One region of the Streptomyces sp. NPDC048603 genome, then DNA from elsewhere that is predicted to be linked to it. Evidence: riboswitches for the same ligand, from Rfam matches in the RefSeq annotation. Region 1 holds a riboswitch; each other region holds the start of a gene.

The links. A riboswitch is a leader RNA that binds a small molecule or an ion and turns the genes downstream of it on or off. The one in region 1 is predicted to bind cyclic di-AMP.
Region 2: it holds a riboswitch for cyclic di-AMP, as region 1 does, so the genes downstream of both, ACGFQ9_RS04995 (peptidoglycan DD-metalloendopeptidase family protein) here and ACGFQ9_RS32640 (M23 family metallopeptidase) in region 1, are expected to answer to the same signal.
Region 3: it holds a riboswitch for cyclic di-AMP, as region 1 does, so the genes downstream of both, ACGFQ9_RS10240 (transglycosylase family protein) here and ACGFQ9_RS32640 (M23 family metallopeptidase) in region 1, are expected to answer to the same signal.

Annotation. Positions count from the first base shown of each region.
Region 1 is NZ_JBICVY010000016.1:131,462-134,726, forward strand. It holds gene ACGFQ9_RS32630 (M16 family metallopeptidase) at 1-127, shown strand, start outside; gene ACGFQ9_RS32635 (M16 family metallopeptidase) at 148-1,515, shown strand; cyclic di-AMP (ydaO/yuaA leader) riboswitch at 1,765-1,923, shown strand; gene ACGFQ9_RS32640 (M23 family metallopeptidase) at 1,936-2,733, shown strand; gene ACGFQ9_RS32645 (GntR family transcriptional regulator) at 2,962-3,265, shown strand, end outside.
Region 2 is NZ_JBICVY010000002.1:278,157-281,421, reverse strand. It holds gene ACGFQ9_RS05000 (SGNH/GDSL hydrolase family protein) at 1-143, opposite strand, end outside; gene ACGFQ9_RS04995 (peptidoglycan DD-metalloendopeptidase family protein) at 324-1,319, opposite strand; cyclic di-AMP (ydaO/yuaA leader) riboswitch at 1,324-1,519, opposite strand; gene ACGFQ9_RS04990 (tyrosine-protein phosphatase) at 1,737-2,543, shown strand; gene ACGFQ9_RS04985 (aspartate aminotransferase family protein) at 2,583-3,265, opposite strand, start outside.
Region 3 is NZ_JBICVY010000004.1:88,419-91,683, forward strand. It holds gene eno (phosphopyruvate hydratase) at 1-866, opposite strand, end outside; gene ACGFQ9_RS10240 (transglycosylase family protein) at 1,153-1,878, opposite strand; cyclic di-AMP (ydaO/yuaA leader) riboswitch at 1,882-2,058, opposite strand; gene ACGFQ9_RS10245 (transglycosylase family protein) at 2,334-3,265, opposite strand, start outside.

The DNA of each region.
Region 1 (3,265 bases):
GGTGCAGGCCGTGGCCGCCGCGCGGCTGCGTCCCGACAACCGCGCGGTGCTGGCCTACGAGCCGCTGGCCGCCGACGCCGACGCCGACGATGCCGAGAACGACGAGAACGAGGGGGCGGAGCAGTGAGCGACACCGCAGCCGTCACGATGACCTTCCACCCGCAGCCGCAGGCCGGCGCACCCAAGCCGTGGGCCTTCCCCGCTCCCGAGCGCGGCACCCTGCCCAACGGCCTGACCGTGCTCCGCTGCCACCGCCCCGGACAGCAGGTGGTGGCCGTCGAGATCTTCCTCGAGGCCCCGCTGGACGCCGAGCCCGAGGACCTGGACGGCGTGGCCGCGATCATGGCGCGGGCGCTGTCCGAAGGCACCGACAAGCACTCCGCCGAGGAGTTCGCCGCCGCGCTGGAGCGCTGTGGTGCCACCCTCGACGCGCACGCGGACCACCCCGGCGTCCGGGTCTCCCTGGAGGTCCCCGCCTCCCGGCTGCCCAAGGCGCTGGGCCTGCTCGCCGAGGCGCTGCGCGCCCCCGCCTTCGCCGACGGCGAGGTGGACCGGCTGGTCCGCAACCGGCTCGACGAGATCCCGCACGAGCTGGCCAACCCGCAGCGCCGGGCCGCCAAGCAGCTCTACAAGGAGCTGTTCCCGGCCGCCACGCGGATGTCGCGGCCGCGCCAGGGCACCGAGGAGACCGTCGCCCGGATCGACTCCGCCGCCGTACGCGCCTTCTACGAGGCCCACGTACGCCCCGCCACCGCCACCGCCGTCGTCGTCGGCGACTACACCGGCATCGACCTGGACGCGGTGCTGGCGGACACCCTGGGCGGCTGGACCGGCGGCAGCGCCGCGCCCCGTCCGGTGCCCCCGGTGAACGCCGACGACACCGGGCGCGTGATCATCGTGGACCGGCCCGGCGCGGTTCAGACGCAGCTGCTGATCGGCCGGATCGGGGCGGACCGGCACGACCGCGTGTGGGCGGCCCAGGTGCTCGGCACGTACTGCCTGGGCGGCACCCTGACCTCCCGCCTGGACAAGGTGCTGCGCGAGGAGAAGGGCTACACCTACGGGGTGCGCGCCTTCGGGCAGGTGCTGCGGTCCACCCAGGAGGGCACCGGAGCGGCCATGCTGGCCATCAGCGGCTCCGTGGACACCCCGAACACCGGTCCGGCGCTGCAGGACCTCTGGAAGGTGCTGCGGACGCTGGCCGAGGGCGGCCTGACCGACGCCGAACGGGACGTGGCGGTGCAGAACCTGGTGGGCGTGGCCCCGCTGAAGTTCGAGACCGCGGCGTCCGTCGCCGCCACCCTCGCCGACCAGGTCGAGCAGCAGCTCCCGGACGACTACCAGGCGCAGTTGTACGCGCGGCTGGCCGAAACCGGCACCGTGGAGGCCACGTCGGCCGTCGTCAGCGCCTTCCCGGTGGACCGCCTGGTCACGGTGCTGGTCGGCGACGCGTCGCAGATCGAGGAGCCGGTACGGGCGTTGGGCATCGGCGAGGTGACCGTGGTCGCCAACTGACCGCGGTGACACCCGGTTTGGCGCCGGGCGGCTGAGTCCGGCCGACGTCAAACGGGTTTCGGGCCATGAGGTCCTGGCGGGTTGTCCGCCAGGACCTCATGCGTCTCGAATGCCCCTTTTACGGGTGGGGTTGCCCGTATGTCGTGTGGCGTACGCAACAAAAAGCCGTGTCCATTTGGTGATCGAGTGATGATCCGCCTAGCGTCGGTCTCGCTGTCCGTCAGCTGCAACAGCCGCACCCGCGGCACCGGACAGCGATCGCCGAGTCCCCGTCAGGCGCGAGCCTGGGGAGCCGGGGACCCACATCAGTCCCTGGGGTGAATCGGACCTCCTCCGCGGAGGGGTCCGTAGGAGACCTTCCTGCTCCGAACCCGTCAGCTAACCCGGTAGGCGAGAGGGAAGGAAAGGATCACCCTTTTCATGGGCACTCGTGGCGCCGGCAAGCACCGTGGTTCCAGCCGCCTGACGAAGAAGACCGCCGGCATAGCCGGGATCGCCGCGCTCGCCACCACCGGCGTCATCGGCGCCTTCGCGGCCCCGGCCTTCGCGGCCGACAACGACAGCGCGCCGCAGGACCCGGCCCTGAACCACATCAGCATCGGCGATGACGCGGCCGTCGAGATCGAGGCCCAGGCCGACGCCCAGCAGGCCGCCGCCGAGACGGCCGCCGAGGCCGCTGCCCTCAAGGCGCAGGCCGAGGCCGAGGCCAAGCAGCGGGCCGCCGAGGCCAAGCGCATGGCCGAGGCCAGGGCGAAGGCGGAGCGCGAGGCCAAGGAGCGCGCCGAGCGCGAGGCCGAGCGCAAGCGGCTGGGCACCTTCGTCTCGCCGCTCGCCGACTCCTACGTCTCCACCCAGTACAAGGCCGGCGGCGGCATGTGGTCCTCCGGCAGCCACACCGGCATCGACTTCCACGCGGCCTCCGGCACCGTGGTCCGCGCCGTGGGCATGGGTACCGTCGTCGAGGCGGGCTGGGGCGGCGCCTACGGCAACAACGTGGTCATCAAGCACGTGGACGGCACGTACACCCAGTACGGCCACATGTCCTCGCTCAGCGTCCGCGTCGGCCAGCAGGTCACCCCGGGCCAGCAGATCGGCCTGTCGGGCTCCACCGGCAACTCCAGCGGCCCGCACCTGCACTTCGAGGCCCGCACCGGCGCCGACTACGGCTCGGACGTCAACCCGATCACGTACCTGCGCAATCACGGCGTCACCGTCTGACCGGACGGAAGACCCCGAAGGTCTCCGAAGGTCTCCGAAGACCCTGAAGACCCGAAGATCCCGAAGAAGGCCCCGGCTCACCGAGCCGGGGCCTTCTTCCGTCTCCGGATCCTTCCGTTTTCCCGTCCGTACTCGGAAATTCCCGCGCGCTGCCATACAGTTCTTGGATCGGTATCCGATCGGTACCGGTGTCGAATCGGCGGCTCGTAATCAGGCGGAGGTCCGGTCTTGCGTATTCCTGCGCATGCGGTGTGTACGGCAATTCGCGACGACATCGTCACCGGCGTATTCGCACCCGGCGGCAGACTCACCGAGGAGCTGCTGGCCCGCCGTTACGGAGTCTCCCGGGTCCCGGTCCGCGAGGCGCTGCGCACCCTGGAGTCCGAGGGGTTCGTGATCACCCGGCGGCACGCCGGGGCGTGCGTGGCCGAGCCGACCGAGCAGGAGGCGGCCGATCTGCTCGAGCTGCGGATGCTGCTGGAGCCGCTGGCGGCGGCCAGGGCGGCCCGGCGGCGTACCGACGCCCACCTGA
Region 2 (3,265 bases), on a different contig from region 1:
AGGAGTACGGCGAGCCGGTCGGCCCAGCCGACGAAGGTGTCCCCCGGTCCCGGGTCCCCCACACCCTCCGTGAAGCTGTCGCCGAGCGCCGTATACGAGCCAATGGTCTGAAATGTCGAGTTCGTCGAGTCGTCGCCTGCCACGACGCCTTATCTTTCCCCGACACCTGTGACCTACGCGACCGTAGCCAGGGGTTGACGGACCGTGATCTTTGCCACCCGGACGGGCGGAATAGGCCCCGGCATGCGACCGGGGCCGGGAATCCCCCTCGGAATCCCGGCCCCGGTCACCTCCGCCGCGCGTGCGGCATCCCCCGGGTCCCGTCAGACGGAGACGCCCTTCGAGCGGAGGTAGGCCAGCGGGTCGATGTCCGAGCCGTAGCTCTGCGTGGTGCGGATCTCGAAGTGCAGGTGCGGGCCCGTGGAGTTGCCGGTGGAGCCGACCAGGCCGACCTCCTGGCCGGCGGTGACGGTCTGGCCGACCGAGACGGACAGCTGGGACATGTGGCCGTACTGCGAGTAGTGCCCGTCCGCGTGCCGGATGATGACCTCGTTGCCGTACGAGCCGGCCCAGCCGGCCGAGACCACGGTGCCCGCGCCGACCGCCTTGACGCTGGTGCCGAAGGTCGCGCCGAAGTCGACACCGGTGTGGGTACCGCTGGCCCACATGCTGCCGCTCGCCTTGTACGGGGTGTTGATGCCGGCGATGACCGGGGCCACGAAGCCGGCGGCGCTCGCCGGGGCGGCCGCGCGCTCACTGCGGGAGGCGGTGCCGGTCGTGGTCCGCTGCGGCGCGGCGGACTTGGGGGCGGACGGCTGCGGGGCGGCCGCCTGCGGGGCCTCCTCCTGCGGGGCCGGGACCTCCTCCTCGGGCGCCTCGGCCTCGGGGGCCGCCGGCTGCTCGGCGGGGGCCTCGGCCTGCCCGGCGTCCGCACCGTCCGCGCCGCTCAGGGTGAGCCGCAGGCCGGGGCGGATCAGGTCCGGGTTGGAGCCCACGGCCTCGCGGTTGCCGGCGTAGAGGCTGGGCCATCCGCCCGGAATGTCCTGGTCCTGGGCGATCTGCGACAGGCAGTCACCCGACACCACGGTGTAGACGGAGGGGGCCTGCCGCAGGGAGGCGGGCACCGCCTGGACCGGGGCGGCGGCCGGAGCCTGCGCGGGGAGTGCGGTGACGGTGGGCGCGGCCGGGAGCTCGACCGCGTTCGCGGAGGTGGCACCCAGCAGCGGGAGCGCGAGCGCCGCGCCGCCGGTGCCGGCCGCGACGAAACCGCGGGATATCGGGCGGGACTTGGGACGGCGGTGCTTACCCTTTCCGGGCATGGCGCATTCCTCTCCGTCGCCTGCGGGGTGAGCTGTCGGGTTCGGACTGGAGATGTCCGGCCGTTACCACGGCTTAACCCCGAGCCGTCCGGAATCAAAGATCCGGACGGCGGCCTACCTGGTTCCCCCGCTCCTGCCGTACACGTGAATGGTCTGGTTGCGGTTTCCCGGGCGGCGGCAGGATTCGGCGTTCCACCCGGATCGGGGCTGACCGTAATGCAGTTCGGGCGCACCGAACAAGCTGCGAATTTCCGCGAATGAATCACCGGGGCAATGGATCAACGGAATTCCGGTCACCCTGCGTCCATTCCGCATCCGCAACACCCTTACGGAGTAGGGAATTGGAGTTCCGCGGTCAGCCACTCAACGTCACCGTATGATCCTGCTCACGAGCACCACCGACGCGGAGGAGTGCGTGTGACTCAGCAGATACCCGGCACCCCGTCCACTGAGCCCGAACTGTCCGGAGTGCGCAACTTCCGTGATGTGGGCGGCTTGTCAGCCTCCGATGGACGGAGGGTCAGATCGGGAGTTCTGTTCCGAAGCGGACATCTGGCGCATGCCACCGAAACCGATACAGAGTTTCTCGCATCGCTCAAACTCCACACGATCTTCGACTTCCGCAACGCCGCGGACCGGGCACTGGAGGGCCCCGACGTCGAGCTGCCGGGTGTCCGGAATGTCAACATTCCTCTCTCCGACCCGGCGGACGGCAAGGAGTTCTGGAGGATGGTCCGCGACGGCGACCTGACCCAGCTGCGCGCGCTGCTCGGCGAGGGCCGGGCCGCGGAACGCATGACCCGCTCCTACCGGCAGTCGGTCCTGACCCGGACCGCCGAGCACAGCCGGGTGGTGCACGCCCTGGCCGCGGACAGCGTGCCCGCCCTGCTGCACTGCGCGGCAGGCAAGGACCGGGCCGGGGTCTCCGTCGCGGTCACCCTGCTCGCGCTCGGCGTCGGGCGTGAGGCGATCCTGGCGGACTACCTGGAATCCAACGCCCCGCACCGCCGCTACCGGATCCGCCGCAGCGGCGACACCCCGGAAGCCCGCTCGCCCGAGGTGATGGAACTGCTCGCCCCGCTGTTCGACGCCCGCGCCGAGTACCTCACGGCCGCGTTCGACACCATCGAGGAGACCTGGGGCGGCGTGGACGGCTACCTGGCCGGGGGCCTCGGGCTCACGCCCGGGACCCTCGACACCCTGCGCACGCGGCTCCTCGTCTGACGCACGACGTCTGACGCGCCGGCAGGCCGGAGCGGGCCGTCACCGGTTGGCGACGGCCTGCTTCACCAGCGTCCGGCCGAACTCCCACATCAGCCCGCCGCCCTGGTGCGCCTCGTCCATGACGTCCCGGAACGCGGTGACGAACCGCTCCACGTCCCGCTCGTCGACGATCAGCGGCGGAATGAGCTTGATGACCTCCAGGTGGTCCCCGGAGACCTGGGTGAGGATCCGGTGCTTCCGCAGCAGCGGAACCACCACCATCTGGGCGAACAGCCCCTTCCGGGCGGCCTGCAGCATCGCCCAGCGGCTGCGCAGCCCGAGCGAGGACGGGCGCCCGAACTCGATGCCGATCATGAGCCCTCGCCCGCGGACCTCGTAGAGCAGCTCGTACTCGTCCACCAGCGCGGCGAGCCGCCCCCGCAGCAGGTCGCCCGTCGCCCGGGCGCGGTCCACGATCCCCTCGTCCTCCATCACCGAGAGCACCGCCAGGCCCGCCGCCATCGCCTGCGCGTTGGAGCCGAAGCTGGCCGAGTGGACGAGCACCCGGTCCATGGACGAGTAGACCTTCCGGAAGATCCACTCCCGCCCGAGGGTGGCCCCGACCGGCACGTATCCGCCCGAGAGCGCCTTGGCCACGCACACCAGGTCCGGTTCCACGCCCTTCTCGTGCTGGTACGCGTAGAAGTCCCCGGTGCGTCCGAGCCCGGTCTGCACCTCGTCCG
Region 3 (3,265 bases), on a different contig from region 1:
AACAGCGGGTCCTCGATGGAGACCAGCGGGTACGCGGAGACGAGCTCCTCGTAGTACTCGGTCATCTCGGCGGCCGAGCGGGCCTGGCCCTCGAAGTTGTACTTGCCGTCCTTGTAGAACTCCGAGGCGGCGACGTCGAGCGCGAGCGCGATGTCCTTGCCCGGGACGTAGCCGGCCTGCTTGATGGCCTCGAGGATGAGGTCCAGGGCCTCGCGGTTGGAGCCCAGGTTCGGGGCGAAGCCGCCCTCGTCGCCGAGGCCGGTGGACAGACCCTTGCCCTTCAGCACGGACTTGAGGGTGTGGTAGACCTCGGTGCCCCAGCGCAGCGCCTCGGAGAAGGACTCCGCACCGATCGGCGCGATCATGAACTCCTGGATGTCCACGTTGGAGTCCGCGTGCGAACCGCCGTTGAGGATGTTCATCATCGGAACGGGCAGCAGGTGCGCGTTCGGGCCGCCGAGGTAGCGGAACAGGGGCAGGTCGGAGGCCTCGGACGCGGCGTGGGCCACGGCCAGGGAGACACCGAGGATGGCGTTGGCGCCGAGGGAGCCCTTGTTGTCGGTGGCGTCCAGGTCGAACATGGCCTGGTCGATCAGGCGCTGCTCGGTGGCGTCGTAGCCGACCAGCTCCGGGCCGATCTGCTCGATGACGGCGAGGACGGCCTTCTCGACACCCTTGCCCATGTAACGGCTGGGGTCCCCGTCGCGGAGCTCAATGGCCTCGAAGGCACCGGTGGAGGCACCCGAGGGGACTGCAGCACGGCCGGTGCTGCCGTCGTCGAGGCCAACCTCGACCTCGACCGTGGGGTTGCCTCGGGAGTCCAGGATTTCCCGGGCTACGACGACGTCGATGGACGGCACGAGCATCTCCTTCTGGGATGTGACGCTAGGTGTGCGGCGGCATCGGGGGCCGTGGCACGACCCCTGCCGGACTAGAGCCTAACCGGAGCAGGAGGGTCGGCCGGTCGACCGCCCGGGTCCTGGGACGAAAAAGGGCCCGAATACCCGTCTTCCCGGACATACGGCCCCGGCTGAGGCCCCGTCCCGGCCCCGGCGGGGGCCGCCCGGCCACACACGACCGCCCGGCGCGTGGGTATCGCGCCGGGCGGATGTCCTGCCGCCGGGAAGGCGGTGGGAAGAGTTCGAGCAGACGTCAGGAAAGCTTCAGCTTCTGACCCGGGAAGATCAGGTCGGCGTCCGAGACGATGTCCTTGTTCAGGTCGTACAGCTTCTCCCAGCCACCCTGGACCTGGTGGGCGTCGGCGATCGCGCCGAGGGTGTCGCCGGTCTTGACCTCGTAGGAGCCGTTGCCGGTCTTCGGCGCGGCCGGGGCCGGGGTGGCCGGCTTGGCCGCGGGCTTGGTCGGGGCCGGAGTCTGCGCGCGCTCGGACCGGGTGACGGTCTCGGTGCGCTTCGTCTCCTTCTTCGACTGCGTCTTCTTGCTCTCGGACTTCGCCTTGGACGAGGAGCCGTTCGAGTTGCCGCCCGTGGAGCCGCCGTTGTAGGCGGAGTTGGTCAGGCCCTTGCCGCAGTGCGGCCAGGCACCCTTGCCCTGGCTCTTGAGGACCTTCTCGGCGACGGCTATCTGCTGCGCCTTGCTGGCCTGGTTGGCCTGCGGGGCGTAATTCTTGCCGCCGAACGCCGCCCAGGTGGAGGACGAGAACTGCAGGCCGCCGTAGTAACCGTTGCCGGTGTTGATCGACCAGTTGCCGCCGGACTCGCACTTCGCGACGGTGTCCCACTGCGAGGCGGTGGCGGCGTTCGCGGTGCCCGCGGCCATCAGCGGGGCGGCGATCGCGGCACCGGTGACACCGGCCAGCGTGACGATGCGGGTGGCCTTGGAGGCGCGACGGTGCTTGCCCTTGCCGGAAAGCAGCATGGAACTTCTCCTCACCGACGCCTGCGAGGTGAGCTGTCGGGTTCGGGCGGATGAGTTGCCCGGCCTCGCGTCCTAGCGCGTGGCTTTACCCCTAGCCGGTCGGTGACCGTCGGTCAGAACGGTCGCGTTCCGGCGGAAAACCTGTGGTTCCCCCGCTCCTGCCTTCGGCGCTTGCGCGACGACTGTTCCCTCCGCCCGCCGGCAGGACTCGGCGATGCGGTCGAAGGGGCCCGCGGTGGCGAGCGATTCAGAAGGTAGACAGGTCCTGCCCGGATGTTCAATCGGGGTTCCGAGCCCGAAATGGCCCCTACTTGCGCTCCCCGAAGGGGTGTTTGCGCAGGTGAGGGGCCACTTCGCGGAAGGTCACAGGGAGGACACGCCAGTTGAGCGGAAGAGACGCAAGTCTCATTTGAACGAAAGGGACATTGAGCCCTTTTCGGCTGCTCGAACTGGCCCTATTCCGCGGTTACATCCAGTTTCTGACCCGGCTTGATGAGGTCCTCGTCGGTACCGATGACCTGCTCGTTGGCCGCGTAGAGGGCCTTCGCGCCCCCCTTCACTCCCTTGGCGTCCGCGATGCTCGTCAGGCTGTCACCGGACTTCACGGTGTAGGTGGAACCGGACTGCGGGGCCGGCGTGTCAGAAGTGGCGGGAGTCTCGACCGCGGCTGCCCCGCGGTGGCGTCCGGTGCCCGCCGCCGGGTCGGTCTGCGCGGCTGCGCCCTGCTGCGCGGCGGCAGCTGACGGAGCGGCGGACGGGGTCGCCGCCGGGTCCGCGGTCGTGGTGGAGATGGTGGACGCGTTCGCGGCGTCCGGCGCACCGGGGGTGGCGCCCGGGGTCGCGGGGACCGACGGGTCCGCCGGGGAGGTCGGCGTACCGGGGGTGGTCGGCACGGCCGGCGTGGTCGGACTGCCGGGAGTGCCCGGAGTGTTCGGGTTGCCGGGAGTACCCGGAGTATTCGGGTTGCCGGGAGTACCGGGAGTGTTCGGATTGCCCGGAGTGCCCGGAGTGCCGGGAGTCGTCGGCGTGGTGGGCGTGATCGGCGGGGCCGTCGGGTTGCCGGTGAACGGCGGCGGGGTGGGAGCGGTCGGGGCCGTCGGCGCGGTCGGGGCGGTCGGCTGCTGCTCGGGCGCCACCGGGGCCACCGGCGCGGTGGGGGCGACCGGAGCGGCGGGCTCCACGGTCGGGGGCATCGGGGCCGGCATGGCCGGAACGCCCGGCATGAACACCCCGCCGGGGGTGCCGGCCGGATCGGACTGCTGGAGCTCCGAGTAGCGGGCCTTCTCCGCCCGCTCCTTCTCCTCGGCCTGCCGCTCGGCGCGCGTCTGGCCCGGGTCCACCTGGGCGGCCGGGGCGTTCCGGTCCAGGCCCGCCTGCTCGGCGCAGG